Regions from separate parts of the Mesorhizobium sp. M0854 genome, predicted to be linked through region 1. Evidence: predicted binding sites of a transcription regulator. Region 1 holds the regulator's gene; each other region holds the start of a gene.
The links. The regulator LexA, encoded in region 1, represses DNA repair genes until DNA is damaged. The targets are predictions, from matches to a motif close to TGTTCNNNNTGTGTTCNG.

Region 2: NKH99_RS23020 (PA0069 family radical SAM protein) is a predicted target of LexA. The motif match lies at 1,346-1,363, and genes of this name have one in related genera.
Region 3: dinB (DNA polymerase IV) is a predicted target of LexA. The motif match lies at 1,277-1,294, and genes of this name have one in related genera.

What each region holds. Positions count from the first base shown of each region.
Region 1 covers NZ_JAMYOL010000005.1:296,653-298,920, forward strand. The annotation lists gene kynU (kynureninase) at 1-40, opposite strand, end outside; gene lexA (transcriptional repressor LexA) at 489-1,223, shown strand; gene NKH99_RS12085 (ComEC/Rec2 family competence protein) at 1,217-2,268, opposite strand, start outside.
Region 2 covers NZ_JAMYOL010000018.1:1,350-3,617, reverse strand. The annotation lists gene NKH99_RS23030 (phytanoyl-CoA dioxygenase family protein) at 1-593, opposite strand, end outside; gene NKH99_RS23025 (glycosyltransferase) at 783-1,286, opposite strand; gene NKH99_RS23020 (PA0069 family radical SAM protein) at 1,438-2,268, shown strand, end outside.
Region 3 covers NZ_JAMYOL010000016.1:50,291-52,558, forward strand. The annotation lists gene NKH99_RS22215 (hypothetical protein) at 1-39, shown strand, start outside; gene NKH99_RS22220 (GNAT family N-acetyltransferase) at 108-566, shown strand; partial or broken gene ybiA (riboflavin biosynthesis intermediates N-glycosidase) at 665-1,215, shown strand; gene dinB (DNA polymerase IV) at 1,347-2,268, shown strand, end outside.

The DNA of each region.
Region 1 (2,268 bases):
CCATCGCCTTTATGGCCACGAGATCGGGAATTCCTGTCATGATTTGTCTGCTCCCCCCAAGATCCAACGCAACGCCGGACACGCATCGACTGTTCTTCCATTACTTGGTTGCGCGCAGCAAGGCTCCACCGGCGAGAAGCAGCCTGACCAGGCGGTGGAAACCGGGACTTAACCCGAGGTTGGCGTTTTGAGTTCGTTTCGTTCACGGTGCATTGACCAAACCGCACAGTCGATACGGGTTCAATTCCGTGCCTTTTGCCGACCGACGGTCGATGCCAGTGCCGCCTTCTAGGAGGCCAGAAGGGCGCAAACGAAAGCAGAATCAAGGCGATGAGGCTCGCGGCGGTGAAAATGCGGTACGCCGGTAGGGGACGTCGTTTGTTTCCCGAGCCTTAACGCATTCATTAAACTTTAAACAGTTGCGGAACACAACTGGAACAGATAGTGTTTGTTCTGGGTTTGTTTTTCTGATTCTGTTGGGGGTCGCTATGCTGACACGCAAACAACACGAACTGCTTATGTTCATCCACGAAAGGTTGAAGGAAAGCGGTATCCCGCCTTCATTCGACGAGATGAAGGAAGCGCTCGACCTGGCTTCCAAATCCGGAATCCACCGGCTGATTACGGCGCTGGAGGAGCGCGGCTTCATTCGCCGTTTGCCCAACCGGGCCCGTGCGCTGGAGGTGCTACGCCTGCCTGACTCGATCGCCCCCGGCCTCAATGCGGCACGCAAGTTCTCGCCGAGTGTCATCCAGGGCAGTCTTGGGCAAGGCGCCCCTCGGCAAGGCAAGCCGACATCGTCGCGCGTGCCCGCAGCCGGAAATGACGACGATGTCGTCGCCGCCGTTTCGATCCCGGTGATGGGCCGCATCGCTGCCGGTGTGCCGATCGACGCCATCCAGCACCAGACGCATTCGATTTCGGTGCCGCCGGATATGATCATGGGCGGCGAGCATTATGCGCTTGAGGTCAAAGGCGATTCGATGATCGAGGCCGGCATTTTCGACGGCGACACGGTGATCATCCGCAATGCCGATACGGCGAGCCCCGGTGAGATCGTGGTGGCACTGGTCGACGAGGAGGAAGCGACGCTGAAGCGGTTCCGCCGCAAGGGCGCCTCGATCGCCCTGGAAGCCGCCAATCCGGCCTACGAGACGCGCATCTTCGGACCAGACAGGGTCAAGGTGCAGGGCAAGCTCGTCGGACTGATCCGCCGCTACTGAGCTCCGCCCTTGGCGCCGGCTTTGGGGTTGTCGGCCCGGCGGTATGGCGGCAGGCCCCGTGCCGCGCGTGAAAATTTCCGCTGCACGTGCCAGGGCCGGTATGATTTTTCGACGGCGAAGCGGATCTCGGCGCGTGTTGCCGCTTGTGGATCGAAATAGACGGCGGCACTTCCCGCGCGCGCCAGTTGCCGTTTGGTGACGACGAGGACCAGCCGGTCGTAGTAGCAGGGGTTATGGGCGGTGGCGTCGTCGATGACGATCAAGCTGGCAAAGGCGCAGGCTGGCCGCGCAGTATCGCGGTCCTTGGCTTGCGCGATGATCGCGCCGGATGGATGCCTGGCAAGGCAGAGGCCGTCCGTGCAAATGAACGGCATGCCCGGCGGTAGGTCGGCCGGATCGGCAATGTCGAATTGCGGGTCGTTCTTTCCAGGTGTTTCCGGCGCGACGATAGCCTCTGATGTGAGCGCGCGTTTCCAGTTGTCGATGGTGAACTCATTCGGGCGTGCCCGGTTGACCGCGAGTTCACCGCTGCCGATCGGCAGCGCGACCAGCCGTGCGTCCTCCGAGACCAATACGTCGGGTATGCGTGTCTGCGTTGTCGTCAGCAAGCCGGCGAGCGCAAAAGGAAGTGCCGCCAGCCGCAACCACGTCGTCGCCATGCTGGCAATGACGAGGGCGATCGTCACCAGAAGGACGGATCTCAGCGAAATCAGCCCGACCGCATCGATCGGCGAGCGCTCCGAGATCCACCCGGACAGGGCGATCATCGCCGTCAGCCCCTTGCCCATGATATAGAGAAAAGGGCCATCCGCACCGAACGGCATCGCCAGCGCGCTGAGAACGGCGAAGGGCATGACGACCAGTGACACGATGGGCATGATGGCCAGATTGGCGAACAGGCTGAGCGGCGCCACGCGCTGGAAATGCCATATGGCGAAAAGCGCCGTGGCGCTCCCTGCAATGATCGAGGTCATCGCCAGACCGCACATGCCCAGCAGGACCTTTCGAGTGGCAAAGCGTAGCGGCGACTGCCGCGGCGGCGGCG
Region 2 (2,268 bases), on a different contig from region 1:
TCCGAGACGCCACCGGTCGGAAAGCTCCACCAGACGCGGGTGGTGATCAGCTTGGCCTGGCTGCCGAGATAGTGCGCTGCGATATCGAGAAGCAGCGGATCGCGCTGCACGGCGACCGCAGCGTTGCAGTCGAGGACCCGTTCGAAATAGTGACCGCTGAGCAGCGGGCGGCCGAAATGCTTTTCGGCATCGGCGTGTTTTTCGGGCAGGAATTCCAGCCGACGGTCGAAATTGCCGAAGCATGGCGTGCGCTCGGCGAAGCGGACAATCTCCTCATGGATGGCGGCCGGCAGCATCAGGCCCGAATAGAGCCCCTCCGTCCGCAGCGCGCCGACGACGGCATCGCGATCGACGCCGGCGAACATCGTTTCACCGACATTGCGCGCCGGCGGAACGGGCTTTGCACCGCGCCAGTGCAGGCGCCGCGCCGGCATGGTGCGGGCCAGCATGAACATCGGCAGCCATGCCGGATTCTCGCGAAGGTCGGAAAGATAGGTCGGGATGCGGGCGGCGATGCGGCGCAGCGTGCCGCCGTTTCGTGCGATCGCCTCGAGGCTTGCAGCGCCGGACTTGTCAGGGCTTGAAAGGGTCATCGGGGTCCTCAAAAATGTCGAGGGAACAGCATCGACGTTAGTCGTCGCCGCTCCGGCACACCCCAAACCCTATTCGCCCATATCGCCGGGAATGGTAACCCCCGGCCAGATTTTGTGCAATGCACAATAAACGACGACCCGCCAGAAAATGTGCTTAGGCGGAGTTCCCATAACCGGGACGGTAAGCCGTCACTTCCGCGGCGCGACCCAGATCTCGGCGTGGAGCCTCCTGGTCGCCAGGCCGCGGGCGATCGCTTCGGCGCTGCGGGCGTTCTTCGACAGCGCCGCGGCCTGACGCTTGCTGATCACCAAGCCTTCGGCGAGAGCGCGATTTCCGGCAAAGACGCGCGACAGGAACGGCGTGCGGCTGCCGCGTGCCCGCGAGAACCGCGCCGCCATGGTTTGCCTGGCGGTATGGGCGACGACCTCGTCGATCCAGCCCTCTCCCAGCCGCGCGCCCGGTTCCAGCAAGAGCAGCCAGTCGCCCTTGGCCTGCCTGATGCCGGCGGCGATGCCGCCGCTGACATAGTGGCAGCCGGCATGTTCGGCGACGCGGTGCGTCTGATCGGTCGAGCCGGTGTCGCAGACGAGAACGTCGCGCACCACGCCTTCGACCGCGCCGCCGATCAGCGAGGCGAGCGTGCGGGCAAGGCCCTCCTCGTCATTCAGGGTTTCGATCAGGACGCTGAGCATGTTTAGCCGAATAGCGGAAAGCGGTGGGTAGCGCCAGTTTTTGCGGCGCACCGCGAGAAAGTTCTTGCTTTGTTCTCATCGATACGATAGGAATACATTCATGAGCAGAGCGATTCGACAGCGGGCGGACAGTCCCTGGGAAAGGGCCAAGATGGAACAGATCGTGCGTGCCGATATTGCAGCCTTCGGCGCTGGCAGGGCCGAAATGGCGAATGCGATGATCGAGCAGAGCGGCATGCGTGTCCGTCCGGACCGCAACCGCGGCAGGTCGGCGGGCATCAATCCGTCCGGCCGTTTCGAGCCGGTCAGCCGACACGTGTTCGACGATGGATGGAATTCGCTGGAGGAGCTGCCGCCGTTCAAGACCGAGGTACAGGTCGAGAAGCCGCGCACCATCATCACGCGCAACGAATCGCCCGACATCTCCTTCGACCGCTCGATCAATCCCTATCGCGGCTGCGAACATGGCTGCGTCTATTGTTTCGCGCGGCCGACGCACAGCTTCATGGGTCTGTCGCCGGGGCTGGATTTCGAATCGAAGCTGTTTGCCAAGCCGGATGCGGCGCGGCTGCTCGACAAGGAATTGTCCAGGGATAATTACCAGCCGCGCACCATCGCCATCGGCACCAACACCGATCCTTATCAGCCGATCGAGAAGCAATACCGGATCATGCGCGAGATCCTCGAAGTGCTGGAGGCGCGCGGGCATCCGGTCGGCATCGTCACCAAATCGGCGCTGGTGACACGCGATATCGACATTCTGTCACGCATGGCCGAACGCGGGCTGGCCAAGGTGGCATTGTCGGTGACGACGCTCGACCGCATGCTGGCGCGCACCATGGAGCCACGCGCGTCGACGCCGACCAAGCGGCTGGAGGCGATCAGGCAGCTTTCGGACGCCGGCATTCCGGCCTCGGTGATGGTCGCGCCGATCATCCCCGGACTGACCGACCCGGAAATGGAGCGCATCCTCGATTCGGCG
Region 3 (2,268 bases), on a different contig from region 1:
CGCTACGGCCACCGCCTCTGGGCGCTCGAGGCGACCTGAAGGCGCGCGGGCCTCCCTTGCAAAACGGATGTTGCGATCGCCGACACCGCGCCGTATGTGTCCGCGCGATGAGCGAGATCGAATTCCGTCGCGCGCAGGCGCCCGACCTGCCGGCGATCGTTGCAATGCTTGCCGACGATGTGCTCGGCGCAGACCGGGAAGACCCGTCCACGCCGCTTGCGCCATCCTATCTCGATGCCTTCAGCGCAATCGATACCGATCCCAACCAGTTGCTGGCCGTCGCGGTCAACGCCGGGCAAGTGGTCGGAACGCTGCAGCTCAGCTTCCTTCCAGGCATTTCGAGAAAAGGCGCCTGGCGCGGCCAGATCGAAGGCGTTCGCGTCGCCCGGCAATGGCGCTCGCGCGGCGTCGGCAAGCTGATGATCGAATGGGCAATTGAAACATGCCGTTCGCGCAATTGCAGCTTCGTCCAGCTCACCACGGACAAAGGTCGACGGGAGGCGCACGCTTTTTACGAGCGCCTCGGCTTCACCGCCAGTCATCTCGGCTACAAGATGGCGCTGTAGATCAGCATTTCATCGCATTCAGCGCCGACCGCTCATCTTCGCTACCCACTCTGGATGGAGCATTGACAAGCCGGCCTTTCGCCCTGCTCCATCCGCCCATGATTTACGACCGAACCTGGCTTGAGAAAACCTTTCGCGCAAAGCCCCGGCAGAAGTTCCTGTTCTTCTGGGGCCATCAGCCGTCTAAGGACGGCCGAATAATAAGCACGTCGTGCTTCAGCCAGTGGTGGCATGCGCCTTTTACCGTCGATGGCCTGAGCTATCCGACTGCCGAACACTGGATGATGGCCGAGAAGGCACGACTGTTCGGTGATGCTCCGACGGCAACACAAATCCTCAGGGCGGCGAGCCCCAAGCAGGCAAAGCAGCTTGGCCGCCAGGTGAGCGGCTTCGATGGCACCAAATGGGATGCAGACAAATATCGCATCGTGACTGAAGGGAGCTTTCAGAAGTTCCGTCAGAACGCGGCGCTGCGCGAATATCTGTTGTCGACGCATGACCGGGTGCTGGTCGAGGCGAGCCCTGTCGACCGGTGTGGGGTATCGGCCTTGCGGCGGATGACGAGAGGGCGGTGAACCCGCTGCTGTGGCGCGGCGAGAACCTGTTGGGATTCGCGCTGATGCAGGCCCGCGATCGGCTGCGCGGCTGAACATTTGCCGTGCGCTCGTCATCTGCGGCAGCCTCCGCGCTGCTTGACAATCCACCCACAATGTTCTCTTTATGTTCTCACCACAACTCGAGACAATGCGGCGTTCGAACCGCCGCGGGCGAACGGGCCGGATGGAAGCCAACATCCTCCACGCGGATCTGGATGCCTTCTACGCCTCGGTCGAACAGTTGCTCGACCCGGCCTTGCGCGGCAAGCCGATTGCCGTCGGCGGCGGGGTAGTGCTTGCCGCATCCTATGAAGCCAAGGCGTTCGGCGTGCGCGGCGGTATGCCGGGACGGCGGGCGCGGGAACTCTGCCCGCAACTCGTCTTCGTCGGCGGCCATTTCAAGGACTACCAGCGGCTGGGCGATGCGGCAATCAAGGTGCTCGGCGATTTCACGCCGGTGGTCGAGCGGATTTCGATCGACGAGGCCTTTGCCGACGTCGCCGGCTGCACCCATTTGTTCGGCTCGCCGGCCGAGATCGCCGGCAAGATCCGCCGCCGCGTGCGGGCCGAGCTCGGCCTGCCGATCTCGGTCGGCGTAGCCCGCACCAAGCATCTGGCCAAGATCGCCTCACAGGTCGCAAAACCGGACGGGCTGGTGGTGGTCGATCCGCGCCACGAGCTGGAGTTCCTGCACCACCTGCCGGTCGAGCTGATGTGGGGCGTCGGCCCGGTCACCAGGCAGCGGCTGGCCGGCATCGGCGTCAACACCATCGGCGAGCTGGCGAAGACCAACGGTGGGGCGCTGGAGCGCCTGCTCGGGCCGGCGGCCGGAGAAAAACTCAACGCGCTGGCATGGAACCGCGATCCGCGCAAGCTCGAGACGCAGCGCCGGGCGCGCTCGGCGGGTGCGCAGTCTGCGCTCGGCCGAAAACCGGCCGAGGAGCAGGTCTTCGTGCCCGCTTTGCTGCATCTGGCCGACAGGGTCGCCACAAGATTGCGGGCGAAATCCCGGCCCGGCCGCACGGTGACGGTTCGCGTCCGCTTTGCCGATTTGCGCTCGGTGACGCGCTCGATCACGCTCGACCAGCCGATATCGGCAACCGCCA